2 regions of the Mediterraneibacter butyricigenes genome follow, and region 1 is predicted to be linked to the other one. Evidence: a T-box and tRNA genes for the amino acid it is inferred to sense, from the RefSeq annotation. Region 1 holds a T-box; the other holds one or more tRNA genes.

What was found. A T-box is a leader RNA that pairs with one kind of tRNA and senses whether it is charged. The one in region 1 lies ahead of proS (proline--tRNA ligase), so its partner is inferred to be a tRNA-Pro.
Positions count from the first base shown of each region.
Region 2: it has a tRNA-Pro gene. The T-box ahead of proS (proline--tRNA ligase) is inferred to sense a tRNA for this amino acid. The anticodon was not compared.

Region 1 covers NZ_BHGK01000001.1:2,196,531-2,212,119, reverse strand. Annotated here, with positions in the region: gene fusA (elongation factor G) at 1-635, opposite strand, end outside; gene rpsG (30S ribosomal protein S7) at 651-1,121, opposite strand; gene rpsL (30S ribosomal protein S12) at 1,328-1,747, opposite strand; gene KGMB01110_RS10905 (AEC family transporter) at 1,905-2,783, opposite strand; gene proS (proline--tRNA ligase) at 2,821-4,263, opposite strand; T-box leader at 4,429-4,680, opposite strand; gene KGMB01110_RS10890 (toxic anion resistance protein) at 4,799-5,938, opposite strand; gene KGMB01110_RS10885 (5-bromo-4-chloroindolyl phosphate hydrolysis family protein) at 5,973-7,292, opposite strand; gene KGMB01110_RS10880 (RluA family pseudouridine synthase) at 7,516-8,163, shown strand; gene spoVG (septation regulator SpoVG) at 8,294-8,584, opposite strand; gene glgD (glucose-1-phosphate adenylyltransferase subunit GlgD) at 8,629-9,747, opposite strand; gene KGMB01110_RS10865 (glucose-1-phosphate adenylyltransferase) at 9,744-11,018, opposite strand; gene murC (UDP-N-acetylmuramate--L-alanine ligase) at 11,227-12,603, shown strand; gene KGMB01110_RS10855 (DnaD domain protein) at 12,733-13,836, shown strand; gene KGMB01110_RS10850 (ATP-binding protein) at 13,922-14,920, shown strand; gene KGMB01110_RS10845 (ribose-phosphate pyrophosphokinase) at 14,920-15,589, shown strand, end outside.
Region 2 covers NZ_BHGK01000001.1:879,338-894,926, forward strand. Annotated here, with positions in the region: gene KGMB01110_RS04135 (cation:proton antiporter) at 1-433, opposite strand, end outside; gene clpX (ATP-dependent Clp protease ATP-binding subunit ClpX) at 463-1,911, opposite strand; gene trxA (thioredoxin) at 1,945-2,256, opposite strand; gene ligA (NAD-dependent DNA ligase LigA) at 2,376-4,349, opposite strand; gene KGMB01110_RS04155 (pseudouridine synthase) at 4,339-5,133, opposite strand; gene KGMB01110_RS04160 (DUF5721 family protein) at 5,254-5,757, shown strand; gene htpG (molecular chaperone HtpG) at 5,843-7,864, opposite strand; gene gatB (Asp-tRNA(Asn)/Glu-tRNA(Gln) amidotransferase subunit GatB) at 7,968-9,401, opposite strand; gene gatA (Asp-tRNA(Asn)/Glu-tRNA(Gln) amidotransferase subunit GatA) at 9,407-10,894, opposite strand; gene gatC (Asp-tRNA(Asn)/Glu-tRNA(Gln) amidotransferase subunit GatC) at 10,912-11,205, opposite strand; gene KGMB01110_RS04185 (hypothetical protein) at 11,262-12,551, opposite strand; gene KGMB01110_RS04190 (PaaI family thioesterase) at 12,704-13,123, shown strand; gene aroE (shikimate dehydrogenase) at 13,194-14,048, shown strand; tRNA gene KGMB01110_RS04200 (tRNA-Gln) at 14,190-14,260, shown strand; tRNA gene KGMB01110_RS04205 (tRNA-Pro) at 14,296-14,369, shown strand; gene KGMB01110_RS04210 (hypothetical protein) at 14,882-15,589, shown strand, end outside.

The DNA of each region.
Region 1 (15,589 bases):
ATCTCTGTAACGGAAATGTCATCACCCTTTTCATCATTGTAGATGTAAGCTTCCATTTCCATCAGGTCGATGATTCCCTTGAAATCGTCTTCTTTACCGATTGGCAACTGAAGACAGATTGCATTTTTTCCAAGTCTGGTACGGATCTGATCTACTGCATTGTAGAAGTCAGCTCCCAGGATGTCCATCTTGTTGATGAATGCCATTCTCGGAACGTTGTATGTGTCTGCCTGACGCCATACGTTTTCAGACTGAGGCTCTACTCCACCCTTGGCACAGAACACACCTACAGCACCATCCAGTACACGAAGTGAACGCTCTACTTCTACAGTAAAGTCAACGTGTCCAGGAGTATCAATGATATTGATACGATGCTCCAGGGCTCCTGCCTTCGGCTTTGTATGATCTTCCAAAGTCCAATGGCAAGTCGTGGCAGCTGAAGTGATTGTGATACCTCTTTCCTGCTCCTGTTCCATCCAGTCCATGGTAGCAGTACCTTCGTGAGTATCTCCAATCTTATAGTTAACACCGGTATAATAGAGGATACGCTCTGTCAGCGTAGTCTTTCCAGCATCGATGTGAGCCATAATACCGATGTTTCTGGTTCTCTCTAATGGATATTCTCTTCCAGCCAAGATTGTTTCCTCCTATTAGAATCTATAATGAGCAAATGCCTTATTAGCCTCTGCCATCTTATGCATGTCTTCTTTCTTCTTTACGGATGCTCCAGTGTTGTTTGCTGCATCCAGAATTTCGTTCGCCAGTCTTTCTTCCATTGTCTTTTCTCCTCTGTTACGAGAATACAATGTGATCCAGCGAAGTGCCAGAGCCTGTCTTCTGTCAGCTCTAACTTCGATCGGCACCTGATAAGTCGCTCCACCGATACGTCTTGCCTTTACTTCCAGTACTGGCATGATGTTGTTCATTGCTTCTTCGAACACTTCGATAGCCGGCTTCTCAGCCTTTGCCTCAACTCTTTCAAACGCACCGTATACAATCTTCTGTGCGACACCTTTCTTACCATCCAGCATGATGTTGTTGATAAGTTTGGTCACAACTTTATTGTTGTATATCGGATCCGCTAATACATCTCTTTTCTGAGTATGTCCTTTACGTGGCACGGTCCTTCCCTCCTTAATCATATTTACCGGGTCTCTCCCGGGATTAATTCATCGGTACTCACATGTGTCTCTCTATGCATGTGCTCGCGGCCGCGGGACTAAGTTCTATGTTAATCCGCAACCTTCCTCATCAGGCGGCGTACGCCCGACAAGATACGATAGTCATAGTTCTGTTTGTGATACGATTTAACTGTTTAGTTACTTTCTTATTTTGCGTCTTTCGGTCTCTTCGCACCATATTTGGAACGAGCCTGTCTTCTCTTGGCAACACCTGCTGTATCAAGTGTACCTCTGACAATATGGTATCTGGTACCTGGTAAGTCTTTTACTCTTCCTCCACGGATCAGAACAACGCTATGCTCCTGAAGGTTGTGTCCTTCTCCTGGAATGTAGCTTGTTACTTCGATTCCGTTAGACAGACGAACTCTGGCGATCTTTCTCAGAGCTGAGTTAGGCTTCTTCGGTGTAGCGGTCTTAACTGCTGTACACACACCTCTCTTCTGAGGAGAAGCTACATCTGTTGCACGCTTCTGAAGTGAGTTGTATCCCTTCTGAAGTGCCGGAGCTGTAGATTTCTTTACAGAAGTCTGACGTCCCTTTCTAACTAACTGGTTAAATGTTGGCATTCTTTTTCACCTCCTATGATTCTTCGTTGCTCTGTCTGACTGACAGAGTTGGTTGCAGATAATCTAAGTTATCTTTGTTTTTGCGCACAAAAAACACTGCGTATTTATGCACGCTTGATTAGTTTATTACGTTTCACGCGAAAAGTCAAGTCTTTTCTTATAATATCAGGCACCACAGAGGTAATGTAACCAGTGACAAAATCGTGGTCACAAAGATCATTGCGGTTGCGTAATCCTCATCTCCGTCATACTTGGATGCCAGCAGTGCCGTGGTGATCGGGGTCGGCATACCTGCGATGATTACCGTCACTCCTTTCAGAAGCGGATCCACCGGTAACAGGAAGGTCACCCCATACAGGATTGCTCCAATTCCGATCAGTCTCATAAACACATAATATACCAGTGTTTTATCCAGAAGTGTCTTCACCCGCTTCATATCCATTTCCGCCAGCATCATTCCGACCAGCATCATACTGATAGGTGTATTACAGTTGCTGACCTTTTCGATGGTATTTGCAATACAGGTCGGGAATTCGATTCCCGCGATCATTACGAGCATGCCCAGATAAATAGAAACGATACAGGGATGGGTCATTACTTTCTTAAATAAATGTTTTTCTTTGCCATTCATATAACAGGAAGACCCGATGGTCCACATCACAATTCTTACCGGCAGCATAAAAACCGATGCGTAAAACACGCCCTGCGATCCATAGATTCCCTCTATGACAGGATTTCCCAGGAATCCTCCGTTGGAAACGATGGTTCCATAACGAAGCGGACTTTTACGACTGCCGTGTATTTTCCGATAACTTGCATAACTGACGCCGATCGAGATTAGATTATATCCCACCGACATCAGCAAAATTTCTAAAAAAGAAAGGAGCATGCTCTGCTCCCACTTTAATTGAAAGGAATGAAAAATATTGAACGGAAGCGTAATATATAAACAAAAATCTACGAATTGTTTTCTTGCCGTGCCGCCTATGATTTTCCTCTTGCGCACCCAAAATCCAAGGGCCACAAGAAGGAACATCATAAGCTGCATATTGATCATATTTTCCAATACCATATTAATATGCCTTACCCCAATACACCATGTGTTTCGCCGGTTTTCCGCAACATACGCATACATCAGACAGGTGATCTTCTTTTTCCGGGATACATCTGGAAGATGCGCCGCCGGTCTGTGCCTTGATCTCATCTTCGCATGCTTCTTCTCCACACCACATTGCTTTGATGAAGCCCTGTTTTTCCTGGAATTCTGAAATCATTTCTTCCATAGAAGTTGCTTCACTGATATGTGCATCCAGATGTGCTTTTGCACGTTCAAACATTTCTTTCTGGATGGTTTCCAGAATTTCTCCTAATTTTGTCTCGATCTCATCCATGGAAACAACGATCTTTTCTCTGGTATCACGGCGTACCACAACCACCTGGTTGTTTTCGATATCTTTCGGTCCGATCTCGATACGGGTCGGGATTCCCAGCATTTCCTGCTCACTGAATTTCCATCCCGGACTCTTCTCAGAATCGTCGATCTTCACGCGGTATCCTGCTTTTTTCAGTGCATCCATCAATGCAGTTGCCTTATCCAACACACCTTCTTTGTGCTGTGCGATCGGAATCACTCTGGTCTGTACCGGCGCGATTCTCGGCGGAAGGACCAGACCGCTGTCATCTCCGTGAACCATGATGATCGCTCCGATGATTCTGGTAGACAGGCCCCAGGAAGTCTCGTAAACACTGTGCAGTCCGTTATTCTTATCTGCATATTTGATTCCAAATGCATCCGGGAATGCATTTCCGAAGAAATGGCTGGTTGCAGACTGCAGTGCTTTTCCATCATGCATCAGTGCCTCGATGGTATAAGTATCCTGTGCTCCCGCAAATTTTTCGCTCTCTGTCTTTCGTCCGGAAACGACCGGGATTGCCAGATCATCCTGCACAAAGTCACGATAAACTCTCCACATCTGAACCGTACGTTCTTCTGCCTCTTCATAGGTTGCATGGATGGTATGACCTTCCTGCCACAGGAATTCTCTGGAACGAAGGAACGGTCTTGTGGTCTTTTCCCATCTTAATACAGAACACCACTGGTTCCATACCTTCGGCAGATCACGATAAGACTGTACTGTTTTGCTCCACACATCGCAGAACAACGTCTCAGAAGTCGGACGGATACAGAATCTTTCCTGAAGCGGTTCCATTCCCCCATGTGTAACCCATGCCACTTCCGGCGCGAACCCTTCGATATGATCTTTTTCTTTCTGAAGCAGACTTTCCGGGATCATAACCGGCAGATATACATTTTCTACTCCTGTTTCTTTAAATCTTTGATCCAGGTCTGCCTGGATATTTTCCCAGATTGCATATCCGTTCGGCAGATAATTCAGACATCCTTTTACTCCGGAATAATCACAGAGCTTTGCTTCGCGTACTACATCGGTATACCATTGCGCAAAATCCACATCTCTGGAAGTAATGGATTCTACCAGTTTCTTTTCCTTTGCCATTTCTTTTCTCCTTTATATTTTTTACTTAAAAATGTACTTGTATCTTTTATTATGTTTTAAACCAGTCATGTTCCCGTCCCATTTTAGGTTCCACGAAATCCGTTTCATGTTCTGTTCGAACAACTTCTTCACATAACAAAAGAAAACCGCCCAAACATCCAATCCCATAGGGACCGAATCTCTCGGCGGTACCACCCTGATTAATGTCACTGCACCTGCCTCATCCGAAACAGTTTCATCCTTCGTTTCCCTGATGGAGCTTTCTGACATTCACTCTTTTCTCTTTAACGCAGAGAATACGCCTCATTTTCATGAAGCGGCTCCGGGGCCGGTTCCATACTGCTGCACAAAGACTTTCACCATCCGTCTTCTCTCTGAAGTGTGCCGGTATTTACTATTCCCTTTCTTCGCCTGTTATCATTGTGATTCTACCCGATAAATATTGCTCTGTCAAGCTTCCCCTTGCATCATTTCCCGCAAATTTCGGGTCATCGCTTCCGAATCATCGCGTTCAGAGATTGCTCCGCGTAAATCCTTACTTTCGAATCTCCAACAGCTTCTCCCGAAGTTCTCCTTCCATCCGCAACATTTCATTTTCTGCTTCCAGACGTTTCTTTCGTCCCTCTTCCTGAATCTGCATCACCTCATCGAAGGTACTGATCAGGGACGCATTTGTCTGCTGCAGAGTTTCGATATCTACGATTCCACGCTCGGATTCTTTCGCCGTTTCCACGGTAGCCAGCTTTAATTTCTCTGCATTTTTCTTCAGCAGCTCATTGGTCATATCTGTCACTTCTCTCTGAGCTGCTGCCGCCTGACTGGAATGTTCCACTCCGAGAGCCAGAACCATCTGGCTCTTCCACAGCGGAATCGTATTCACCAGCGTGGACTGAATCTTTTCCACCATCATGGTATCATTGCCCTGAACCAGACGAATCTGCGGAGCCGTCTGCATGGCGATGGTCTTGGTCAGCTCCAGATCATGAAGCTTCTTCTCAAAGCGGTTACACATGGCATCCAGATCTCGTGCTGCCTGCGCATCCTCTGCCAGACCGGTCTGTTCTGCCTTTTGCAGAAGTTCCTGCAACTCTGTGGTACGTACCTGTGCCAGCTTCTTCTTACCTGCCAGCACATACATGGTCAGTTCTTTGAAATAAGTAAGATTCAGTTCATACATCTTGTCCAAAAGCGCAATATCCTTCATCAGCAGGACCTGATGATTCTCCAGCACCTTGCAGATCTGGTTTACATTCGCCTCTGTCTTCGCATATTTTGCCTTCATGGTTGCCACTTTATTCGAAGCCTTTTTAAACAGTCCGCGGAATCCTTTTTCCTCTTCCTCGTCAAAGTTTTTCAGCTCTTTGACCACACCAGTCAGCAGATCCCCGACTTCTCCCATATCTTTGGTCTTTACATTTTCCAGAGCTGTCTCTGAAAAATCCGCCATCTTTTTCTGGGTTCCTGCACCGTACTGCAAGATCATGGCAGAATTGGTCAGGTCGATCTGAGCTGCAAATGCATCCACCGTCTTTTTCTCTTCTTCTGAAAGAATGCTGTCGTCAAACGCCGGTTCTTCCGGTGCAGCAACTGCTGCCACTTCCTGTTTTTCCTCTGCCGCAAACGGTTCCAACGTCAGGGTTGGGGTTGTATCAAATTCCTTAAATTCTTCGCTCATAAATTTCTCCTGTTCTTTATCTGTCAAAACTATGTCACTCTTCCTTTTTCTGAAAATCATCCGGTCCCAGGCCTTCCTGTGCCAGCATCATTTTCAGCACAGAAATATCGGAAGATACATCCCACGCCGTTTCCTGAAACAGGCTGTCCAGCAGTTTTTCAAAAGCTGTATTCAACGTATCCAGGGTCTCTTCTATCTCCCGTTTGGATGTTGCAATATTTTCTCCCTGTACCGGCTGACGATCCAACTCTTCGTAAGCCTCCAACAATTTCAGCGTCGTCGGCAGGTAATAACTCATCAGTTTCTGCGTCTCTCCCACGACCTGAGGATTCTGCTCTACCCGATCAAAGATTCGGCCGATGAGCATCTCCATCCGTGCAATCTTTGCGGAAATCTCCTCGCCCGGAATCGCATCATTGCAGGCATGGATCTTCCTGATATATTCTTCCCCTTTTCTGACAATCGCTTCCACTTCCGGAGACAGATCTTTCTTCCGCTCCTCTGAAGTCACGCCCTCTGTTGACTGCACTTTCTTATCTTTCGCTGCACCGGCTGTCGCACCGGATTCTGCTTTGCCTGCTTTCGTTTCTTCCTGACGTTTCCGGTATTCCTCCATCACGCTCCGGTACTGTTCGTAAGCCTGATCACTGAGCATCAGACATTTTTCCTGGGCATCCAGTCTTCCCTGACTGAACCATCCGCTCTCAATCATTTTCTTTACATCTTTTAAGACCTGTTTTGGCTTTTCACCGGTTTGTTCCGCCAATTCTTTCAGATCACAGTACTCTCTGCTGCCCAGAATCTTCTGATAATTCCGGAATCGTTTTACCAGCCCCAGCTTTTTCACGCCTCCGGCTGCAATCCCTGTTCCCACCAGAAACAACACACCAAATGTCACGATCAGCGCCCAGAATCCGGCACTGACAATCCCTCCTGTCAGCAACTGCACCACCGCCAGCATCAGTGACATTCCGAGAAATACAATTCCGATGCCACCGCCGGCGATCGCCAGCGCAATTCCACCAGCCTTTGCTCCTGTGGTCTTCCCGTACAGTTCCACTCCGGTTTCCCCATATGCGTCTCTGTGCGTATCTCCATCTGTATGCGTATATGAGGAACCATGATTCTCTCTTCCGGTTCGTCCCGCTTCCTTTGTCTCATTATATTTATAACCAAGATCCTGATCAAACCCTACTGGATCGACTCCGCGCGACGTCCGCTGTCCACCATGCATGGCCGCATCGATTGTATTGGTGATCGTCTGGTTTAACCGGGTGAAATCCCAGGAATCTACAGCGTCCTGTACGGATCTTCGAATTTCTTCTCCAAATCGTTCCCAATCTCCGTTCTCCATGAAAACCTCCCATTCCATTGACAAGATATCTTCTTTGTAAGATAATCTTTTTTGTACGATATTTTCGTACTCCGCAGAATCTGCCACCGGCAGCTTCTTTCGGATGCCTTGCAACTTAAAAAGGTGTGCTGAACACTTTCTTTCATATGCTTTGGCAGCTAAATTTAGTATAATCAGATTTTAAGTATGAGTCAAGAAACAGTCAAGAAACGGATGGTGAATTATGAACCCTGAAATTATATACGAAGATAAATATATCATTGTCTGTGTGAAACCCGCCGGAATCGCAACACAGAGCAAAAAAATCGGAGCCGAAGACATGGTCAGTCTTCTGAAAAAGCACCTGGCAGAGGAATCCGGATCCTCCGGAGAACCTTACCTGGCGGTAATCCACCGTCTGGATCAGCCTACTTCCGGTCTTCTGGTCTTCGCCAAGACAAAAGAAGCCGCAAGAGATTTAAACCGACAAATCCGCGAAAAAACATTCGGAAAATTTTATCTAGCGGAACTTCGCAGCATTCCCATCCCAAGGGAGGGAACTCTGGAGCATTACCTGGTCAAGGATCCACACAAAAATATCATGCATGTCTGTGATGCCGATACACCGGGAGCCAAGCTAGCCCGTCTTTCTTATGCCGTTGTTCAGATCAATGACGATTCCAGTTGTATCGCAGAAATCGCTCTTGATACCGGACGCCAGCACCAGATCCGTGCACAGATGAGCGCGATCCACTGTCCGCTTGCGGGAGATTCCAAATACGGAGCACCGGATCCGCAGCATAAGACTCTGGGACTGTATGCCTGTCGTCTGACCTTCCGGCATCCCCATTCTCAGAATGCATTGTCTTTCAAATGGGATCCATTTCGCTGATGGAAATAGAGTTACAGTTCAAAAAATCCCAAAAGAGCTGCCCGCAAACCTGTGCGGACAGCTCTTTTTTACATTTCCCTCTTACATTCTTAACTTACTGTTTTCCCTATGAAGTCGTATCGATCGTGTCTTACAGTTCGTTGATTGCAATTGCTTCAGGTTCTTCCTGTAAAAGTTCTTCGTATTTTACAAGAATCGTCGACTGAATCTTCTCACGAGTTGAAGAATTGATTGGATGTGCAATATCGCGGTACTCACCGTCTACCGCTTTCTTACTGGGCATTGCAATAAACAATCCCTTTTCTCCCTCAATCACTTTGATGTCATGAACTACAAATTCATCATCAAGTGTAATGGAAACCACTGCTTTCAGCTTCCCCTCTTTTGCAACTTTCCTTACGCGTACATCCGTGATTTTCATACCCTCCCAGCTCCTTTCAACATGCTGTATCTTCCGATGAACTATTATAAGGCGTATCTTTCGTTCTTTTCGATAACAACCTTCACGCCGTTTTCCCCGACATGGCGTGTATTTGCTCTGATTGTTCCACGACTTTCCACGATGCAGTTTTCAATGTAAGTATTGTCGCCAAGATATACATCATTCAAAATAATCGAGTTCTTGATCACGCAATTATTTCCCACAAATGTTCTCTTAAATAATACAGAGTTCTCAACATTTCCATTAATGATACTTCCGCTTCCTACCAGACAGTTCTTTACTACGGCTCCCGGATTGTATTTTGCCGGCGGCAGATCACTGACCCTGGAAAATACTTCCGGATACTCTTTAAAGAAATAGTTTCTGGTCTCAGGCTTGAGGAAATCCATATTGGTTCGGTAATAATCCTCCACTGTCGAGATGTTGCTCCAATAGTTCTCTATTTTATAACCGTATATCTTTTTCAGATTCTTGTAGCGAATCAGAATATCGGTTACAAAATCATATCGGTCTTCCTCCGCACAATGCTCGATCAGATCGATCAGAAGTCGTCTGCGGATAATATAGATTCCGGTGGAAATTGTGCGGGAATTTGCCACCATCGGTTTCTCTTCAAACTCTTCAATCCGAAAATTCTCATTCATATGCACCGTACCGAAACGGGTCGCATCCTCTCCCGGTGCAAGATCTTTGCATACCACAGTAATATCTGCCTTTTTATCGATATGATATTCCAGTACCTTGTTGTAATCCATCTTGTAGACGGCATCACCGGAGGTAATGATCACATAAGGCTCATGACACCGTTTCAGGAAATCCAGATTCTGATAGATCGCATCCGCGGTTCCCCGATACCAGTATCCATTGTCTGCCGTAATGGTCGGGCTGAAGACATAAAGTCCTCCCTGCTTTCTTCCGAAATCCCACCACTTGGAAGAGTTCAGATGTTCATTCAGTGATCTTGCGTTAAACTGCGTCAGTACCGCAACTTTCTGGATATGAGAATTGCTCATATTACTCAGTGCAAAATCAATCGCACGGTAGCTTCCTGCCACCGGCATCGCTGCCACTGCTCTCTTTGCTGTCAATTCCTGCATTTTCCTGCTGTTTCCTCCAGCAAGGATCAAACCTACTGCTCTCATGATCTTTCACCTGCCTTTATCAATGTTTCTCCGCCTCCAAGAACTCCGTCCTTGTAATCTTCCGGTGTTGTCACGCCACTGATGGCAGTATTCTTGCCGATCTGTACTCCCGATGGAATCACGGAATTTTCTCCGATCGTAACCAGACCATGATTATAAATATCCGGTTTTTCTTTATTTGGAATTTCGCCTCCGATACCGATCGTTACATGATCTCCGACCTTCGTATCCTCCGCGATAATCGCCTTGTCTACCACACATCCTTTTCCGATGGTCACGCCCTGCATGAGAATGGAATCTCTGACAACCGCGCCCTCTTCAATCGTCACCCCTGCTCCGATCACAGAATTGCGAACTTCTCCGTAGATCTCACAGCCATTGCTGATCAGGCTTCGTTCTACCATAGCCTGTCCGGAAATGTACTGCGGCGGAAGAGAGGCAGCATTGGTGTAAATCTTCCAGAATTCTTCATAAAGATTAAATTCCGGAATGATATCGATCAGTTCCATATTGGCTTCCCAGTAAGAACTTAAGGTTCCCACATCTTTCCAGTAGCCATTGTATTCATAAGCGAACATTCGCTTGTCCTGTCCGTGACAGTACGGGATGATATGCTTTCCGAAATCACAGTTCTCCTGTTTGGAGAGATCCAGAAGTGCCTGCTTTAATACCGGCCAACTGAAAATGTAAATTCCCATAGAAGCAAGATTGCTGCTCGGATGCTCCGGTTTTTCCTCAAATTCTTTGATCTGATGTGCATCATCCGTCACAACGATTCCAAAACGGCTGGCCTCTTCAATCGGAACCGGCATCGCCGCAATGGTCACATCCGCCTGATTCGCCTTGTGGAAATCCAGCATCACTTCATAATCCATTTTATAAATATGATCTCCGGACAGGATCAGTACATAGTCCGGATGAAAGGTCTCTATGTAATTCAGATTCTGGTAAATCGCATTGGCTGTTCCGGTATACCACTCACTGTTCCCACTCTTTTCATAGGGCGGTAAAATGGAAACTCCACCTACATTGCGATCCAGATCCCACGGAATTCCGATTCCGATATGGCTGTTCAGACGAAGCGGTTGATATTGCGTCAGAACGCCCACGGTGTCAACACCTGAATTAATACAGTTGCTGAGCGGAAAATCAATGATACGATACTTGCCGCCAAATGCAACTGCCGGTTTTGCTACTTTCGCCGTCAGTACTCCCAGGCGACTGCCTTGTCCACCTGCCAGAAGCATGGCAATCATTTCCTTTTTCATCATGTCGTCACCTCATTTCTAGTTAGTGCATTTATTATATCATACTTTCCATCATAATAAACATATTTTACAAAAAAACCACCGTTTTTTTACATCTTTTGTTTAAATAATACAATAAAGTGGCACTTGGTTTTTTTCCCATATCTAGTTATAATATATAGGAAAGCGTTCTAAAATATGACTATAATTTTAAAAGGAAGGAACTTGTATCATGTACAAGATAGATTTTCAGAAACCCATCCACATTCATTTCATCGGAATCGGCGGAATCAGCATGAGCGGACTGGCAGAGATTCTGCTGGAAGAGGGATTTGCCATCTCCGGTTCTGATATGAAAGAGTCTCCGTTGACCAAGCAGTTAGCGCAGAAAGGTGCCCTGATTTCTTACGGACAACGTGCAGAAAATATTTCCGACGATATTGACGTTGTGGTTTACACCGCAGCCATCCATAAAACAAACCCGGAACTGATGGAGGCCGTCTCCCGAAAGATTCCGATGTTGTCAAGAGCTGAACTTCTCGGACAGCTCATGACCAACTATAAGACACCGATCGCAGTTTCCGGAACCCACGGAAAGACGACCACCACTTCTATGATCTCTCATATCCTTCTGGAAGGCGATGAGGATCCAACCATTTCCGTAGGTGGCATTCTTCAGGCCATCGGAGGAAATATCCGTGTGGGACATTCACAGACTTTCATCACAGAAGCCTGTGAATACACCAACAGCTTTCTTCACTTTTTCCCGAAGATCAGCGTCATTTTAAATATAGAAGAGGATCATCTGGATTTCTTTAAAGATCTGGAAGATATCCGTCATTCTTTCCATCAGTTTGCAGCGCTTTTGCCTTCTGACGGAACTCTGGTGATCAATTCCGATATCGACAACTATTCGCAAATCTACGAAGGACTTTCCTGTAACGTTGTCACCTACGGTCTTCACCACGATGCGGATTACGGCGCATCCAACATCACTTTTGATGAAAAGGGTGCCGTATCTTTTGATTTGATCAAGCACGGAACCGTCACAGACCATATCGTACTGGCTGTTCCCGGCAACCACAACGTATCCAATGCCCTGGCTTCCATTGCAACTGCAGAGCTTTTAGGTATTTCCATGGATATCATCAAAGCCGGTCTTCTGTCCTTCCACGGAACAGACCGACGATTCGAATATAAAGGTACCTTCCAGGGTGTCACTGTCATTGATGATTATGCACATCATCCGACAGAAATCGCTGCTACCTTAAAAGCTGCACAGAATTACCCGCATAACACTCTGTGGTGTGTATTCCAGCCTCATACCTACACCCGCACCAAGGCATTCTTCCGTGAATTTGCCGAGGCATTATCCCATGCGGATCATGTGGTTCTGGCGGATATCTACGCTGCAAGAGAAACCGATGACCTCGGAGTCTCTTCCGAAGGACTGGCAGAAGAAATCAAAAAGCTAGGGGCAGACGCCACCTATCTTCCGAGCTTTGAAGCCATCGAAGATTTCCTTCGCGAAAAATGTATCCACGGGGATCTGTTGATAACTATGGGAGCCGGAGACGTTGTAAATGTGGGCGAAGACCTGCTTCACTAAAAGTTATCCACAGTTTCCACACAAAGTTATCTACAAAAAACCCTAAAGAGGCGGACAATTCCCTCTTTATTATCCATCCTCGCCAATGCTATAATACTTTTACACATAAAATATAGAGGGTGGCATTTCATGAAAAAATTAACGATCAGAAATAAATTTCAGAATAACGCAACGATGATCTCCAACGAGTTCATCGACCATTATATGACGGAGGCCAATGGCGAATTTGTAAAAGTTTATCTTTTTTTGCTGCGCCATCTTGACGATTCCTGTTTTGATATGTCGATCAGCCGGATCGCCGACTGCCTGAACAATACAGAGAACGATATCATCCGCGCATTCCGCTACTGGGAATCCCACGGACTTCTGTCTCTGGATTCTGACGCAGAGGGCAATATTACCGGCATCTGTCTCCAAAAGACCGCATCTGCGACCGGCATGAACGCGCAGGATCGCATCTGTTCTCCTGTCAGCCCGGCAGTTCCGGCCGGTTCCTTAGCAACTCCGGTTGTTCCGTCAACAGCTTCCGCACCGGAAGCCGTTCCGACAACGGACAAGCCCGCCGGAAGTTCCAAAGCGATTCCTCTGAATTCGTTCCGGACACAGCGGGAACTGAAAAATCTCTACATTATAGCGGAACAGTATCTCGGAAAGACCCTGACCGCAACAGAGATTGAGACGATTACTTATTTCTATAAAGAGCTGGGATTGTCAGCCGATATCATTGATTATCTTTTGGCATCCTGTGTCGAAAACGGTCATAAAAGCATTCATTACATACAAAAGGTAGCGCTTTCCTGGTCTGAGGCCAAGATCACAACGATTGAAGAAGCAAGGATGTACTCCTCCAGCTACAACAAGAACTGCTACACCGTTCTTAACGCATTTGGAATCAAAGGCCGTGCACCGGCCGCTTCTGAGGTTGCTTATATCGAGAAATGGACCGGAGAATATGGATTTACACTGGATATTATCAAAGAAGCCTGCGATCGAACCATCGCCGGAATCCATCAGCCCAGTTTCGAATACGCAGATCGTATTCTTTCCAAATGGTCCAAAAGCGGAGTCAGACATTTACAGGATATCGCTCCGTTAGATCAGGCTTTCCAGAAAGCCCGTTCAGAGAAGAAGGCTTCCAAAGCAGTTTCCGCTGCTTCCAAGAACCTGAACAACTTTGAGCGTCGCGCTTACGACATGGATTCTCTGGAAGCTCAGTTACTGAAAACAAACTGAAAAGATTCAAAGATTCATCAGACTCGATGATTCAATGATTTTAATATTTAACTTCATGTTTTACCATTCGAAAGGATTTGACATTTTGGGACTGCAACCATCACAGTATCAGGCAATCATGCGCATCTATGAAAAGCGTCAGTTTGTAAGCCACGACATTCAGACTTCCCGCTATCAGGAAGTCATTCGAAAAGTACCGGAATACAAACACGTTGAAGATGAAATATCCTCTGTCTCCGTACAATACGGTCGCAGACTCTTAAGCGGGGAAGAATCTTCTACCGGTTCTCTTCATGCTACGCTTGATTCTCTGAGCAAACAAAAGGAACGCCTTTTAACAGCCGGTGGTTTTCCCGAAGATTATCTGGAACCGGTCTATGTCTGCAAAGACTGCAAAGATACCGGTTATATTGGCAACCAGCCTTGCCATTGTTTGAAGAAGATGATGATAGAGACCTTGTATCAACAGTCCAATTTAACGTCTGTTCTGACACAGGAGAATTTTTCTACCTTCAATCTGAATTATTATTCTGACAGTTTTATAGATCCCAAGACCAACCGTTCTTCACGTGCCATTATGTTGGATGCACGGAAGACCTGTCAGGGATTTGTAACTGATTTTTCCGGTTCTTCTCCCAACCTGCTTCTTTATGGGGATGTAGGAATCGGGAAGAGCTTTCTGACACACTGTATCGCCAAGGAACTGATGGATCAGGGCTATTCTGTTCTGTACTTTTCCTCTCCCGACTTTTTCTCAGTCTTCGAGCGAATCACTTTCCACAAAGACGATACGGATGCCCGTGCAATTTATGAATATATTCGCGATTGCGATTTACTGATTATAGATGACCTTGGTACGGAGATGACCAACAGTTTTATCACCTCTACTTTTTTCTCCTGTATCAACGAAAGACTGCTCTCAAAAAAATCTACCGTGATCTCTACCAACATCACTCTGGACACACTTGCAGATCTTTATACCGAGCGAACATTCTCCCGAATCACCAGCAGTTATACGATGCTGAGACTCGTTGGAGATGATATAAGAATAAAGAAAAGATTAATGAACAGGGAGGACGCATAATGTTACGTCGAACAGAAAGAACCTTAGACAACATTCCAGTAGGATCCTTGGGGATGATTCCCCTCGTTGGCTGCCAGGATATGGGCGCCAAAGTCAATGACTATATCATCAAATGGCGAAAAGAGGATGCTCCGGAGCACACACAGGATATTGCTTTTTCCGGATACACAAGAGACACCTATCTGATTGATGCAGATGTCCCACGTTTTGGTTCCGGTGAAGCCAAGGGTATCATCAAAGAATCTGTCCGCGGTATGGATATGTATCTTCTGGTAGATGTGTGCAATTACAGCGTACGCTATTCTCTTACCGGCAATAAAAATTATATGTCTCCGGATGACCATTTCCAGAACTTAAAGCGTGTAATTGCCGCAATCGGAGGAAAAGCAAGACGTATCAACGTTATTATGCCATTCCTTTACGAAAGCCGTCAGCACAAGCGTAACGGCCGTGAGTCCCTGGACTGTGCCCTCGCACTGCAGGAACTGGTTCGTATGGGCGTAGACAACATCATCACCTTTGATGCCCATGATCCGCGTGTACAGAACGCAATCCCGCTTAGTGGATTTGAGACTGTCCCATCCACTTATCAGTTTATCAAAGGCCTTTTAAGAAAATATGACGACCTGAAAATCGATGCCGATCATATGATGGCAATCAGCCCGGACG
Region 2 (15,589 bases), 1.3 Mb from region 1:
TCTCCACGGTAATACTTACCGATGTAGCTGTCAGGATCACACCGATAAAAATATTCTGAAGGAATGCGCTTGCATTCGCCTCTGATGCGATCATATCCGGGCGGTTAAATATGTATGCCACTCCGAATCCACCGGCCAGCGGTACCAGTACACCAATCAACGCAATCACGAATGACGCTTTACCACTCGCCTTTAACTCCTGAATATCCGTCTCCATGCCGGCACAGAACATCAATACGATAACTCCCAGTTCTGCAACCTCTGAAATAAATGCGGTTTCCTTCATAAAACCAAGCATTGCAGGCCCTAAGATCAAACCTGCCAGCAACGCTCCGACTACCTGTGGCATCTGAACTCTTCGCGTCAAAAGCCCAAGGCCTTTTGTGAACAAAAGGATCAGTGCCAAATCCAATAAATATCTGTAGCTCTCCATTTTCTCATCTCTTCCTTTCCGGTTTTCTGTTAATATGTTTGTGTAAGCTGCTCAGGCTGCTGCCCTCGCAATGTAATAACAGGTCCTCCGGTTCCCTCAATATAGGCACGGGTGATGGTCACCTGACCTATGGAATCGTCCTTCGGAATTTCATACATAATATCCAGCATGAACTCCTCAATAATTGCCCGCAGCGCACGGGCTCCTGTATCTTTTTTCATCGCCTTCTCTGCAATTGCCCGAAGTGCATCTTCCTCAAAATCCAAACGGACTTCATCCAGTGCCAGAAGCTTCTGGTACTGTTTTAAGATTGCATTTTTCGGCTCTTTCAGAATCTTGACGAGCATGTCCTCCGTCAGTCCTTTCAACGTAAAGATAATTGGAAGTCTTCCGAGGAATTCCGGTATCATACCGAATTTACGCAGGTCTTCCACCGTAACCTTCGATAAAATGTCCTTATCCTGCGTATATTTATCTTTTAAATCGGCTTCAAAACCGATGGAAGCGCGTTTCATCAGGCGTTCCCGGATGATCTCATCCAGTTCCGGAAATGCACCACCACAAATGAACAAAATATTTTTGGTATTGATGGTGGTCATCGGCACCATAGCGTTTTTACTGGTGGCGCCTACCGGCACTTCAACTTCACTGCCCTCCAACAGCTTCAGCAGTCCCTGCTGAACAGACTCTCCGCTGACATCTCTTGGGTTGGCATTTCGTTTCTTTGCAATCTTATCGATCTCATCAATAAAGATAATGCCCTGCTCTGCGCGGTCTACATCATTGTCAGCCGCCATCAGAAGTTTGGAAAGGACACTCTCGATATCGTCTCCTATGTAGCCTGCCTCCGTAAGGGAGGTGGCATCTGTAATAGCAAGTGGTACATCCAGAATCTTCGCCAGGGTTTTAACCAGATAAGTCTTTCCCGCACCGGTCGGTCCGATCATTAACATATTGGATTTCTCGATTTCAATATCGTCTGACGTATCAGATGCCACTCTTTTATAATGATTATAAACAGCCACGGAAATTGCTTTCTTTGCGTATTCCTGACCTACTACATATTCGTCCAACTGCGCCTTGATCTTATGTGGTGCCGGCATTTTCCCTAAATCGAAGACCGGTTCTACTTTTTCTCCCGGTTTCTTCTTTTTGACCTGCTGCTGTTTCGGCATCATATTTTCCAGATCCGCGAGATTTAAGAACTGCACCCCCGGAATATTCATATTCATCAGCTTTGACGGATCAAAAGCACTGTTGTTCATCATATCCATACTTTTCTGCATACAGTCCTGACACACATTCATATGATTCGGGAGTTCAATCATCTTCCCTGCCGTACTCTCCGGTCTGTGGCAAAGCATGCAGACTTTTTCAAATTCATCCTCTTTCTTCGAAGTTTCCGGATCCGTTGTCACAGGCTTTGTCTCCTCTGTCACACTTCCGTCTTCTTCAATGATCAAATCTTTTTCTGACATTGCTGTCTCTCCTTTTCCATCCGGGATCGAAGATCAGAGATTCTCCTTTACCCAGGCATCTAATTCCTCTCGTGTGAGGACTCCGGTAGAGCTTGCCACTTTCTCTCCGTCTTTAAATAAAAGCAAAGTGGGAATTCCCATCACACGAAACTGAAACGCTAAGTCTCTCGCCTCATCGACATTTACCTTTCCCACTTTGATTTCTTCATGCTCTTCTGCAAATGCATCTACCGTTGGTGAAAACTGTTTGCACGGCTCACACCAGCTTGCCCAAAAGTCCAGCAATACCGGTTTTTCTGAATGTTTTACTTCTGCGTCAAAATTGTTCAATGTAATTTCTAACATCACAAATTCCTCCTTTTCTGCCTCAAACTCTATTGTCTGGGGCACCCCAAAAGCACCCCTTCTTTTCTTCGTGACCTATTCTATCACATTCGGTCAAAGAAAGATACAAAAAATCATTTTCATGACAACATTTGAACAAATTCATCTTCTGAGAGGATTTTTACCCCCAGTTTATTGGCATCTTTGTTCTTGGATGACGTACTGTTCACGTCATTATTAATCAAAAAGTTGGTGTTTTTGGTGACTTTTCCCGTCACTTTTCCCCCTTTGCTTTCGATCACTTCTTTCACTTCTCTCCGGTTTGCAAAGTGGTGGACCGATCCGGTGATCACAAAGGTCATCCCTGCAAAGATCTGATCTCCTGCTTCCGCTTCTGTTTTCTCCGGGAGAGTCACTTCTTTCAGAAGTTTTTCCAGCACCTTAACATGAGTCTCTTCCTTAAAATAATCTGCAAATGCTTTTGCCAGCACCGGTCCGATTCCCTGGAACGCGGCGATGTTTTCGTCCTCTGCATGGATCATTTTCTCCACATCATCTCCAAAAGCCTGACAGATCACTCTGGCATTGGCCAGACCGATGCCCGGAATTCCAAGGCTGTAGATCAGCTTCGGAAGGGTTGTCTGTCTGGCCGCCTCCACGCTCTGCATGATCTTCTGGTAGGATTTCTCCCCGAACCCATCCATTTCTTTGATCTGTTCTTCATAACGGTCCAGATGGAACAGATCATCAAAATCTTTGATAAATCCGCAGCCGATGAATTTTTCCAGAGTTGCCTCCGACATTCCGTCCAGATTCATGGCATCCCGGCTCACAAACAGTGCAAATGATTTGATCTGCTTTGCCTGACAGTCCGGATTGGTGCAGACCAGTGTCTTCGTGTCATTTGCCACGGAAATCTTTGTGGTACCTCCGCAGACCGGACAGATTTTCGGGATATCCTTTACTCCGCTCCTGGTCAGATTCTCGGCAATCTGTGGGATGATCATATTGGCTTTGTACACCTGAATGGTATCTCCAATTCCAAGTTCCAGTTCTTCCATAATACTGATATTGTGGACACTGGCTCTGGACACCGTGGTTCCTTCCAGTTCCACCGGATCAAAGATCGCCACCGGATTGATCAGTCCGGTTCTGGATGGGCTCCACTCGATCTCCCGAAGGGTCGTCTCCCGGATCTCGTCTGCCCATTTAAACGCAAAGGAATCTCTCGGGAATTTTGCTGTCCTTCCAAGGGACTGTCCGTAGGCAATATCCTCATAGATCAGAACCAGTCCATCCGACGGAAATTCATTCTGCGCAATCTTTTCTGCGAAGAAATCCATCCTCGCATCCAGATCATTTGCATCGGTCAGGTAATGCTCCACGACCTCAAATCCCTGTTCTTTTAACCAGGCGAACTGCTCCATCCTGGAATTTTTGAAATCCACATTCTCCGCGCTGACTAAATGGAAGGCATAGAATCTTACATTTCGTTTTGCCGTAATTTCATTATTTAACTGCCGTACCGATCCACTGCAAAGATTTCTGGGATTCTTATATTTGGCGTCCACGTCCTCGATCTCTTCGTTGATCTTCTCAAAGTCTTTGTAACTGATCACCGCTTCTCCTCGCAGCACCAGTTCTCCCTGATAGGGAATGGTCAGCGGTACATTCTGAAACACCCTGGCATTGTTGGTGATGACTTCTCCCACTTCCCCGTTACCACGGGTGACTGCCTTGAACAGTTGTCCGTTTCGATAAGTCAGCACGATGGTCAGCCCGTCCATTTTCCAGGAGATGACCGCCTTATGGCTGCCTAAGAACTCTTTCAGTCGGGAACGTTCTTTCGTCTTATCCAGCGAAAGCATGGGGCTTTCATGCCGCTCCTTCGGCAGCTCACTTAAAACCTCATATCCTACGTTGACGGTGGGACTCTGCGCCATGGTAATCCCCAGCTCTTTTTCCAGATCCAGAAGTTCATCATAAAGCTTATCGTACTCGAAGTTGCTCATAATCTCCCGGTCTTCCTGCTCATAGGTACGCCTTGCCCGGTTCAGCAGCTCCACCAGTTCCTCCATGCGTTTCTTCTTATTTAATATATCTTTACTCTCCATGATGTCCCCCATTTCTTTCTCCCGGACCTTTCGGTGCACTGTATGAATCCCGGATCATATCATATAATGTGTCCAACTCTTCATCGGTCAATTCACGATACATTCCTTCTTTTAAATTTCCAAGCCGGATATTCATAATCCGCTCCCGTTTCAGTTTCTTTACCTGATATCCCAGTGCCTCGCACATCCTACGGATCTGTCGATTCAGCCCCTGAGTTAAAATAATCCGAAACGTATACGTCCCGATCTTTTCCACCTGACAGGGTCTGGTTATGGTATCCAAAATCTCCACACCGGAAGCCATCTTCTCCAGGAAGTCCGCAGTGATCTCATGATCTACCGTTACCTTATATTCCTTTTCATGATAATTTCCAGCCCGCATCATTTTGTTGATGATATCTCCGTTATTCGTCATCAGAAGCAGACCGGTGGAATCCTTGTCCAATCGTCCGATATAGGTTACACGAATGGGATAATTCAAAAAGCGCACAATGCTGTCCCGTTCTCTGCGATCTTCCGTACAGACAATTCCTGCCGGTTTGTTCACCGCCAGTACCACCATCTCATCTTTCTTCGAGATCACCTTTTTCCCCATCCGGATCTCCTGCTTGCCTGGAATCACACGCATCCCCATTTCCGCCCGTTCTCCGTCTACGGTGATCTTGCCGGCTGCGATCAGTTTATCTGCCTCCCGTCTGGAGCAGATTCCTGCTTCACTTAAGTATTTATTCAGTCTGACCGGCTCTTTTTTGTTTTCAAATTCTTCCTTGATTCGATTTCCCATGTCGTTTTTATTCTCCAGTTTTTTTGTTGCTTCACGTAGTATAGCACGAATTTTACCATCGTGAAAGAGATTTGTGGTATACTGATTCTATCTATAAGTTCAGCTTATTCGGAGGTGTCTATGATTGCAATCCAGTTTCCAAATGTAAAATCCTGTATGGCAAAGCTTTTGCTTTCTCCTACATTCGATCCTTTCTATTTTATAGAAGGAGAAATCGTCACCTATTCCACCTTTTCCATCGACGGACGGTTCCATTCCTACTTCTTTTCCGAAGAGGATCTCCAGGAATATAAAGAAATCCCCGAATATTCTTACTGGAAGGATATCCGGGAATTCTGTTTTTCTCTGATCAAGGGGCGGCGTACCCCTCTTAGTTTCAAATTGATCTTCGGTCTGGACTCCGCACAGATTGCGAAACTGCTATCCTTTGCCGACACTGCGTTTACGTCCAATGATGTGCAGGGAGCTTTCTTAAATTTCCGCTACGACGGAACCTCGCTTCAATGTATCACCGGGACTTCCCTGAATCTGTTCACCCTGGACAAGAGTCTGGAACAGGCCTTCGATCTGGCGATCCAGAAGTTCCTGGCACAGCAGGAGATCCCATTTGAACTTCTGTCCTGAGTTCCATCTTGCTCCGGTCTGGCTTTATCCCCAACGGATCCAGCCCGACCTTCGCATGTGCCTTATATCTGTATTTTCCTTTTCTTTACTTCGTCAACAGCATCATGATCTCATTGCTTCTCTGTACAAAGGCTGTCATCTCTTCCGGGCTTAACGGTTTGTGTGCCAGCATCGCCAAATCATACAACTGTTTGCAAATGATCGGTACATTCTTGCTTCTCTTATGCTCTACCACAAATTTAACCAGCGGATGACCTGCATTCAGGATCAGCGTTGCATTGGTTCCGAAGGCTGCCGCATCCATTCCGCCCATACCGTACATCTTCATCATCTCTTCCATACGGCGGGACTGTTCCGGAAGTACTGCCATCGATGCGATACTGGCGTCTTTCAGCTTCTCGACTTTTACATCTAACTTCTCATTGTTCAGAGATTTCCGGAAGATCTCGATCAGACTGTCTGAATTCTTCTTAAACTCTTCCTTTTCTTCCTCCGCTACTTCTTCTTTCAGAGACTCATTAACATCGGCATCGATTCTCTGGAAACGAACCTTCGGATTCTTCTGCTCCAGATAGGTAATAAATGCGGAATCAATGTTGTGTGACAGAATCACTGCATCCTGTCCCTGCTCTTTGAACATATTGACATACTGGCTCTGCTGCTGTTCGTCGGTCACATAGTAAATCGTGGTCTTGATCTCTTCAACTTCATTTTCAGCATCATCCTCATTTGCCTCTCCTTCTTCTTTCGGAGAAACTACGGAGCCGCCATTTTCTTCGATACATTCATCCAGTGTCAGATATTTATGATCCAGATTCTTAAAGAGCATGGAATCTTTCATACGGTCACCGAATTTTTCATCTTTCAGACAACCGAATTTCAGGAACGGGCTGATATCATCCCAGTATTTCTCATAGTTCTCTTTATCCGTCTTACACATTCCTGTCAGCTTATCTGCGACCTTTCTGGAAATGTAATCTGCAATCTTATTGACAAATCCGTCATTCTGCAATGCACTTCGTGATACATTCAGCGGCAGATCCGGACAGTCGATGACACCCTTTAATACCATCAGGAATTCCGGAATCACTTCCTTAATATTGTCTGCGATAAAGACCTGATTGTTGTACAACTTAATGGTTCCTTCTACGGAATCATACTCGGTATTGATCTTCGGGAAGTACAGGATACCTTTCAGGTTGAACGGATAATCCATGTTCAGATGGATCCAGAACAACGGTTCCTTGTAATCCATAAATACCTTACGATAGAATTCAATGTATTCCTCTTTGGTACACTCATTCGGATGCTTGGTCCAAAGGGGTGCAATGTCGCTGATGGAAACCGGACGTTTCACAATCTTGACTTTCTTCTTCGGCTCTTCGCCCTCTTTTGCTTCCTCTTCGATATGTTCAACCACTTCATCGGTCTCTTTCAGATCAGCCTCGTCGATCGTCTCATATTCCGGCTCTGCATTTTCTTTTCTCAGGAAAATCTCTACCGGCATGAAGGAACAATATTTATCCAGGACTTCTCTTGCCCGGTATTCGTTGGCAAATTCCAGGCTGTCTTCGTTCAGGAACAATGTAATCTCTGATCCTACAGTCGTCTTGTCTCCGTCCTGCATCTCATACTCGGTACCACCATTGCTGACCCAGTGTACCGGGGTCGCACCTTCCTTATATGAAAGGGTATCGATGTGAACCTCATCGGCTACCATAAATGCGGAATAGAATCCCAGTCCGAAATGACCGATCATATCGTCTTCCGTCGTCTTATCTTTATATTTCTCCAGGAACTGTGTTGCTCCGGAAAAAGCGATCTGTGTGATGTACTCTACCACTTCATCGGCTGTCATACCGACACCGTTATCAATGAATTTCAGAGTCTTCTCTTCCGGATTAACTACAACCTCAATCTTACCTTTGTATCCTTCCGGAAGTTCATATTCTCCCATCAGATCTAATTTCTTTAATTTAGTAATGGCGTCACATCCGTTGGATACCATCTCTCTGAAGAAAATATCGTGATCGGAATACACCCACTTTTTAATAATCGGAAATATATTTTCACTGTCTATTGATAAGTTTCCCTTTTTTACCTGCATTATGAACACTCCTTTCATTAAAGGATATTCTAATACTGTAAATTTTAAAAGTCAATAGAAAATTAGCACTCTTTTCAAAAGAGTGCTAATAACTTTAAATTCTCTATTTCAGCATTTCCCGCAGCATCTGGTTGATCATGCCCGGATTTGCTTTTCCCTTCATTGCTTTCATGGTCTGTCCAACCAGCGCTCCAAGGGCTTTTTCTTTTCCGCCTTTATAGTCCGCTACTGCTTTCGGATTATTGGCGATTGCCTGTTCCAGTGCCGCTTTCAGTGCACCCTCGTCGTTAACCGTCTTCAGACCGTGTTCCTCTACATAAACCTCCGGATCCACATCCTCATCAAAGACATGCTCAAAGACTTCCTTTGCCACGGAACTGTTGACGGTTCCGGCTTCGGTCAGATCGATCAGTTTTGCAAGATTTGCCGGAGAGAAGCTTAAGTCTTCCACTTCCATGCCACGGTCTTTTAACAGACGCATCGTCTCTACCATCAGCCAGTTGGACACTTTCTTCGGCTTGTTGCAAATTGCAGTCGTCTCTTCAAAAATGTCTGCCATCTTCTTAGAACCAGTCAGGATCTCTGCATCATACTCCGGAATCTCAAATTCTTTTTTATAACGCTCCAGCTTCTCGGTACGAAATTCCGGCTGACGAGCCTTTACTTCTGCGATCCATTCGTCGCTGATCACGATCGGCACCAGATCCGGTTCCGGGAAGTAACGATAGTCTTTCGCATCTTCCTTGGAACGCATGGCGTAAGATTTTTCTTTGGTATCGTCCCATCTTCTGGACTCCTGGATTACTTCCTCGCCGGATTCGATCAGATCGATCTGACGGGCTCTCTCTCCTTCGATGGCTCTTGCTATGGCCTTGAAAGAATTCAGGTTCTTCATCTCGGTACGGGTTCCAAACTCGGTTGCTCCTACTTCCCGGACGGAAATATTAACATCCGCACGCATAGAACCTTCCTGAAGTTTGCAGTCTGATGCGCCCAGATACTGAATGATCAGACGTAATTTTTCCAGATAAGCCATCACTTCTTCTGCGGAACGCATATCCGGCTCGGATACGATCTCTACCAGCGGCACTCCGCTTCGGTTATAATCTACGAAAGAAGCATCTTCCCACTCGTCATGTACCAGTTTTCCCGCATCTTCTTCCATATGCATTTCATGGATTCCAATTTTCTTGGTCTGACCGTCTACTTCAATCTCCACATATCCGTCTCTTGCAATCGGCAAATATAACTGGGAGATCTGATAGTTCTGCGGGTTGTCCGGATAGAAATAATTCTTCCGGTCAAATTTGCAGACCTGTGTGATCTTGCAGTTGGTTGCCAGACCGATACCCAAAGCATATTCTACCACCTGACGGTTCAGTACCGGTAAAGATCCCGGCATTCCGGTGCAGACCGGACACGTATGGGTATTGGGGGCTCCTCCGAATGCGGTACTGCATCCGCAGAAAATTTTGGTTTTGGTTGCAAGTTCTACATGTACTTCCAGACCGATGACTGTCTCATATTGCTTTGCCATTTCCCTTACGCCTCCTTTCCCGGAACTGCAGAAAGATCTGCCGGTCCTTCAAATTCTTTTTTCGTTGCACATTCATAGGTGTATGCGGCACGGATCAGTTTCTTTTCCTGGAATCCGTCACCAATCAACTGCATACCGATCGGCAGTCCTTTTTTATCTTTGCCCACCGGAAGAGAAATTCCCGGAAGCCCTGCCAGGTTGACAGAAATCGTATAAATATCTCCCAGATACATTTTGATCGGATCGCTCAGACTCTTTCCAAGCTCCGGTGCCGTCGTCGGGGCTGCCGGTGCCAGGATCATATCGTATTTTTCAAAGGCTTCGTCAAAGGCTTTCTTGATCAGAGCCTTGGTTCGAAGTGCTTTCAGGTAGTATGCATCATAATATCCGGAACTCAATACGAAAGAACCCAACATGATCCGGCGTTTTACTTCTGCGCCGAATCCTTCGGAACGAGTCTTCTTATACATGTTGTGAAGACCTTCGTACTCTTCGGTACGGTAGCCATATTTCACTCCGTCGAATCGCTCCAGGTTGGAACTTGCCTCGGCAGATGCAATGACATAATAAGCCGGAATCGCATACTGTACTAAACTTAAGTCAAATTCTTCGACGATGGCTCCTTTTTCTTTCAGCACATCCGCTGCCTTTAAAATTGCCTCTTTTACTTCCGGATCCAGTCCGTCTCCGAAATAATCCTTCGGAATTCCAATCTTCAGACCTTTCACATCTTCTACCAATGCGCTTGTGAAATCATAGTCCTCTCTTTCCACGGAAGTAGAATCCTTTGTATCATGAGACGCAATCGCTTCCAGAAGGGTCGCACAGTCTGTCACGTCTTTTGCTACCGGTCCGATCTGATCCAGAGAAGAACCATAGGCGATCAAACCGTAACGAGATACGGTTCCGTAAGTCGGCTTCAATCCTACCACTCCACAGAAGGAACTTGGCTGACGGATCGATCCACCGGTATCAGATCCCAGTGCCATAAAGCATTCCTGTGCTGCCACTGCCGCGCAGCTTCCTCCGGAGGATCCTCCCGGGACATGCTCCGTATTGTGTGGATTTTTGGTCGGACCATAGTAAGAAGTCTCTGTGGTACTTCCCATGGCAAACTCGTCCATATTGGTCTTTCCAACGATGACCATTCCCGCCTTTTTCAGATTCAGGACTGCTTCCGAGGAAAAGGTCGGTTTGAAATTATATAAGATTTTGGAACTGCAGGTCGTAAGCTGTCCCTCGACGCACATATTGTCCTTTACCGCTACCGGTACACCTGCCAGCGGTCCTGTTAGTTCCCCTGCATCGATCTTCTTCTGCACTTCTTCTGCCTGTGCAAGTGCCCCCTCTTCATCTACGGTCACATAACTGTTGATGACAGGCTCTGCTTTCTTTATCTGCTCCAACACGGCTTTGGTCGCTTCCACCACCGTGATCTCTTTTTGCTTAATCTTTTCACTCAGCTCCGTGGCTGTCAGACTTAATATCTCCATGCTGTTCATTCACCCCTCTATCCTATCGTCTTCGGAACTTCGAAATAATCTTCATTACATTCCGGTGCATTTGCCAGAGTCTTTTCTTTCTCATCTCCGTTTGTCACTACATCCTCACGGAATACATTCTGTACCGGAAATACATGGGACATCGGTTCGATCCCCGTAGTATCCAATTCATTCAGTGTATCAATATAATCCAACATCTTTTCCATGTCCGCTTTGGCATGTTCCTTTTCCTCCCCGGACAGTTCCAGCTTTGCAAGAATTCCTACATACTCGATGGTTTCATCTGAAATCTTATTTGCCATAATTCTCTCCTCTACTACAATGTTCTTCCGTTTCATCCTGACTTTTTCTTTGCAGGCTATCTCATTTTATAATATGCCTCATAATCTGTGGACTCAATCCGCTCACTTGGTTTTAAAATCACCTGCAGATCTTCCCCCGATCCGTCCAGTGACACCTTAACACCTTCCGGGATCACCAGATTTTTAAAAGCAATGTCCTCATCATATTCCCGTTCCAGGTAGACACTGCTGATATAATAATCCGCATATTCTTCTCCGTCTACTACCGGAACTTCAAAATCCAGGTATGCCCATTCATCCGTCGTCTCTACATCATAGACACCTGCCGGGAAATCAACGCCTGCCACCAGCGCATTCTGTCCGGTCAGCGTGACTTCTTCGGTCAGCGGATTGTCTTCTCCGTTATCCAGGCTTTGCGCACAATCGGTTGTAAATCGTATTTTTCCACCATCCAGACGTACCACAGCGCCATTGTACAGCCGCACATCTTCCAGACTGGTCACCGTATCCTCATCGGTATCTTCCAGTGCGAATTGTCTCCAGAGATAGATTCCATTTTCATAATCACTGAGATTAAAGGTATCGGAGCCACTGTCGACCTCCAGCGTGTAAATTCCTTCCGGAATCTGGATACCTACCACATATTCTCCGCTTCCCAGCGTTTCTTCCCAACTGTCTCCGTCTTCCGACAGTTCCCGGGTCACATAATCATAAGTACCATCTGAATCTGCCGAATCTTCTTTTGAAGAAAATACCGAAGTGCTGTCTTTCCACAGATCTTCTCCCACATTCGTGATCACCTCGAATGCAATCAGTGCAAACACCAGAAATCCCAGGATCTTTTTTGGCCTGATTCCGTTTCCGGCCTTCCGCATCTTTTTCTTTCTCGGGAACTTCTCCCCCACGGTTGCTGTGTAGCCGTAACCTCTACCGGTTCTGCTATTTGCGGATGTGCCGGTATATTGGCTTCCGGTTCCGGAATTCGAAGCACCGCTGTATCCATCGCCCGATCCGTAATTTCCCGCATCTGTATAGTCTCTTCCGAGTTGTGAATCTGCTGATGCATACGGATCTGTGTAGCCTGTGTTAGTTCCGGATCTGGATTGCGTATAAGCATTCTCCATTGTTTTATCGGATTGACTCCTGTGAAATGAAATCTTCTTCTGCGTCTTTTCCTTCTTTGGCTTCTTTTCCTCATGCACATGCGTCAGAGGGCCTTCATCACATTTGCTGGTCCCCAGATATTTTTCATACTGTGAATCATTTTTACTGTTATCCAGACCACATTCCTGACAGATCGAACCATTCAGTTTACCGCCGCATAACTGACATCGTTTTCCAAACATGAAAATCCCCTCCTTTTCGCCATTTCATGACGATTAATGTTACCATAATTCTGCCCTTTTTGCAAGGCGGACACTCTTGCAATCCCTTCGTTATTCAAGTAAAATAGAGTCGTTGTTGCATTTTATATTTCTATTTATACTGGAGACAATTTATGGACTACGAAAAGCTTATCAAAACACGAAATTCAACCAATTATTTTGCTAATATGATGGATCTTCGGATTATCGAGATCAAAAAAGGCTATGCCCGCACTGTAATTGATCCTGTTACAAAGACCCATTTAAATCCGATCAATTCCGTACATGGCGGATGTCTGTTTACCATTGCCGACGTTACAGCCGGTTCCGCTGCATCTTCTTACGGAATCCAGGTCACAACCTTAGACAGTCATTTTAACTTTCTTCGTCCCGGACTTCACACGACAAAACTGACCGGGGAAGCCACGGAATTAAAACATGGAAAAAACATTTCCGTCTATACCGTGGAAATTAAAGATCAGGATGACACCGTACTGGCTGAAGGAACTTTTACGTTTGCTTCTCTGGGCAAACCCATCGTCTTTCACGATTAATTGTCTTTCTTCCAAGAAAGCCTATGACTTATGAACTCATTTTTCCACATCACAAGAAAGGAGTCGCTTAATGTCAAACACCTATCGCAAAGAACTTGTTGGAGTCTTCGGTTATCCGGTAGATGAAAATCCAACGGTGATTCCCGAAGAAGCTGCTTTCCATGCACTGGATCTTGATTTTCGGTATCTGACGATTGAAGTGCATCCGAAAGATCTGAAAGATGCCATGCAGGCTGTCCGTGCCTTGAATTTTCGAGGAATCAACCTGACAATTCCTCACAAATGTGAAGTTTTAAAATATCTGGACAGCATTTCTCCTGAAGCAGAGATCATCGGTGCTGTAAATGTGGTCGTCAATCAGATGGGCAAACTTCATGGAGATAACACTGACGGGAAAGGCTTTTTAAAATCTTTGACCGATGAGGGAATTTCTCCTGTTCATAAAAAAGTTACCATTCTCGGAGCCGGAGGCGCTGCCCGTGCTATTGCAGTAGAACTGGCCCTTGCCGGTACCAGTCACATCAGGATTATCAATCGTCAGGAAGAACGCGGACATCATCTTGCGCTTCTGATTCAGGAACGCACGCCCGCAATTGGTTCTTATCTTCCCTGGACACCGGAAATCATTATCCCGTCAGATACGGATATCCTAATCAACACCTCTCCTGTTGGAATGTATCCAAATACGGATGAACAACCAGATATCGCCTACGACTCCATTGCATCTCATATGATTGTCTGTGATGTCATTACCAACGACCCACATACCTGCTTTTTAAAAGAAGCAGAAAAAAGAGGTGCCAAAACCATTCACGGCCTGAATATGATGATCAATCAGGGAGCCATCAATTTCACGCTCTGGACCGGAGAAGAAGCTCCCATCGATGTAATGACCGATTCCATCGTAAAAGAATTTCATCTTTAAAAGCAAGGTCCGATAAACCTGTTTTTAAGCGTTATTTTTTAAGCGTTATAACTTTTTTAAATTTTTTCAAAAAAAGGCTTGCATTTTTTTATCAGTCTGTTATAATAACGATGTTGCGTCTGACAGGGACGAAACGAGTAATGCGGATTGGTGTAATGGCAGCACAGCAGACTCTGACTCTGTTAGTAGAGGTTCGAGTCCTCTATCCGTAGTTCAGGAATCTGAATCATTCAGGTTCCTGTTTTATCGGAGTGTGGCTCAGCTTGGTAGAGCGCTACGTTCGGGACGTAGAGGTCGCAGGTTCAAATCCTGTCACTCCGATTCCCCCATTTCGATGGGGGATTTTTTTATATCCAATATTGTCATTCTGACATAATTTTCCCAACTTTTTTTAATATTATATTATCATCGCAGGATTTTTCCAGTTATACCTTTTAATCATTAATGAGAGTAATATTCCGAAAATTACTTGATTTTTTATGGATATATGCTATAATATTTCTGTATATCTATAGAGTAGATATCCTTTTTCCTTAGAAATTATAGAAGGAGGACTTGACTATGGTAAACAGAAACGCCGACAATTATTGCCGACTCGGCAGGTGCATCGTGCCGTTTTTTCAACATGTCAAGTCTTATATCATACAATTTATAGCGAACCAGTTGCCGGAGACAGGGCTTATTATGCCTTGGCTTCGGCTTTTTGCGTTTGCCGGAAGGACGGTGGTTTGATATTGAAATCCTAACGCCCACCTGGAAACACATCTTTTCTCGGTATGTCAGCTACCGGAGAAAGAACCAAGCGGACAATTAAAAAAAGAGGAGGAACTGCTATGAAGAAAAAACTATTAGCAATCTTGATCTGTCTTGTAATGGTAGTTGGATTGTTGCCAACCGTAGCCTTTGCCGCAGGAAACTACAATCTGTATGTAGACGGCGAACAATTCACAAGCGAAAAGCTCTCCATTGCCTGTGGAGAAGGAACAGCAACCTATGACCCGGATACAGCAACTCTTACGCTGCACAATGCGACCATCGATAACGATATAATGGCGAATTACGGTATTAAAGCATCTATCCCCAACAGGTTGAAGATAAAGCTGACCGGAGCAAACACTATTACCCGAACTGATATCGGCGGAGGAGCGGGAATTTGCTCCGATAATGCAGTAGAAATCATTGGTGACGGAACATTGACAATCAATGTTAAGGGAGATACTTATGATGGAATTTACACAGGCAATGACCTCAAAATTTCCGATAAAGCAACGGTTAAAATAAACTCTAAAGGCGGATTGGGCATCTCAGGCGAAGGAATTGTTGAGATTGATGGGGCAATTGTGGATTCTGCAGGTCTGTACGCCGGAATTGACACCTATGAGTTAAAGATTACAAACGGCGCCGATGTCACACTTAAGGCAACTTCTGAACATTGTAACGGAGCATTTATCAGGAAAGATAATGAAGGAAACGGTGGCAATATAGAGCTTATTGCATCCAAAGTCAAAGCAACAAGCTATTATCCCGGTCTGTATGCCGGA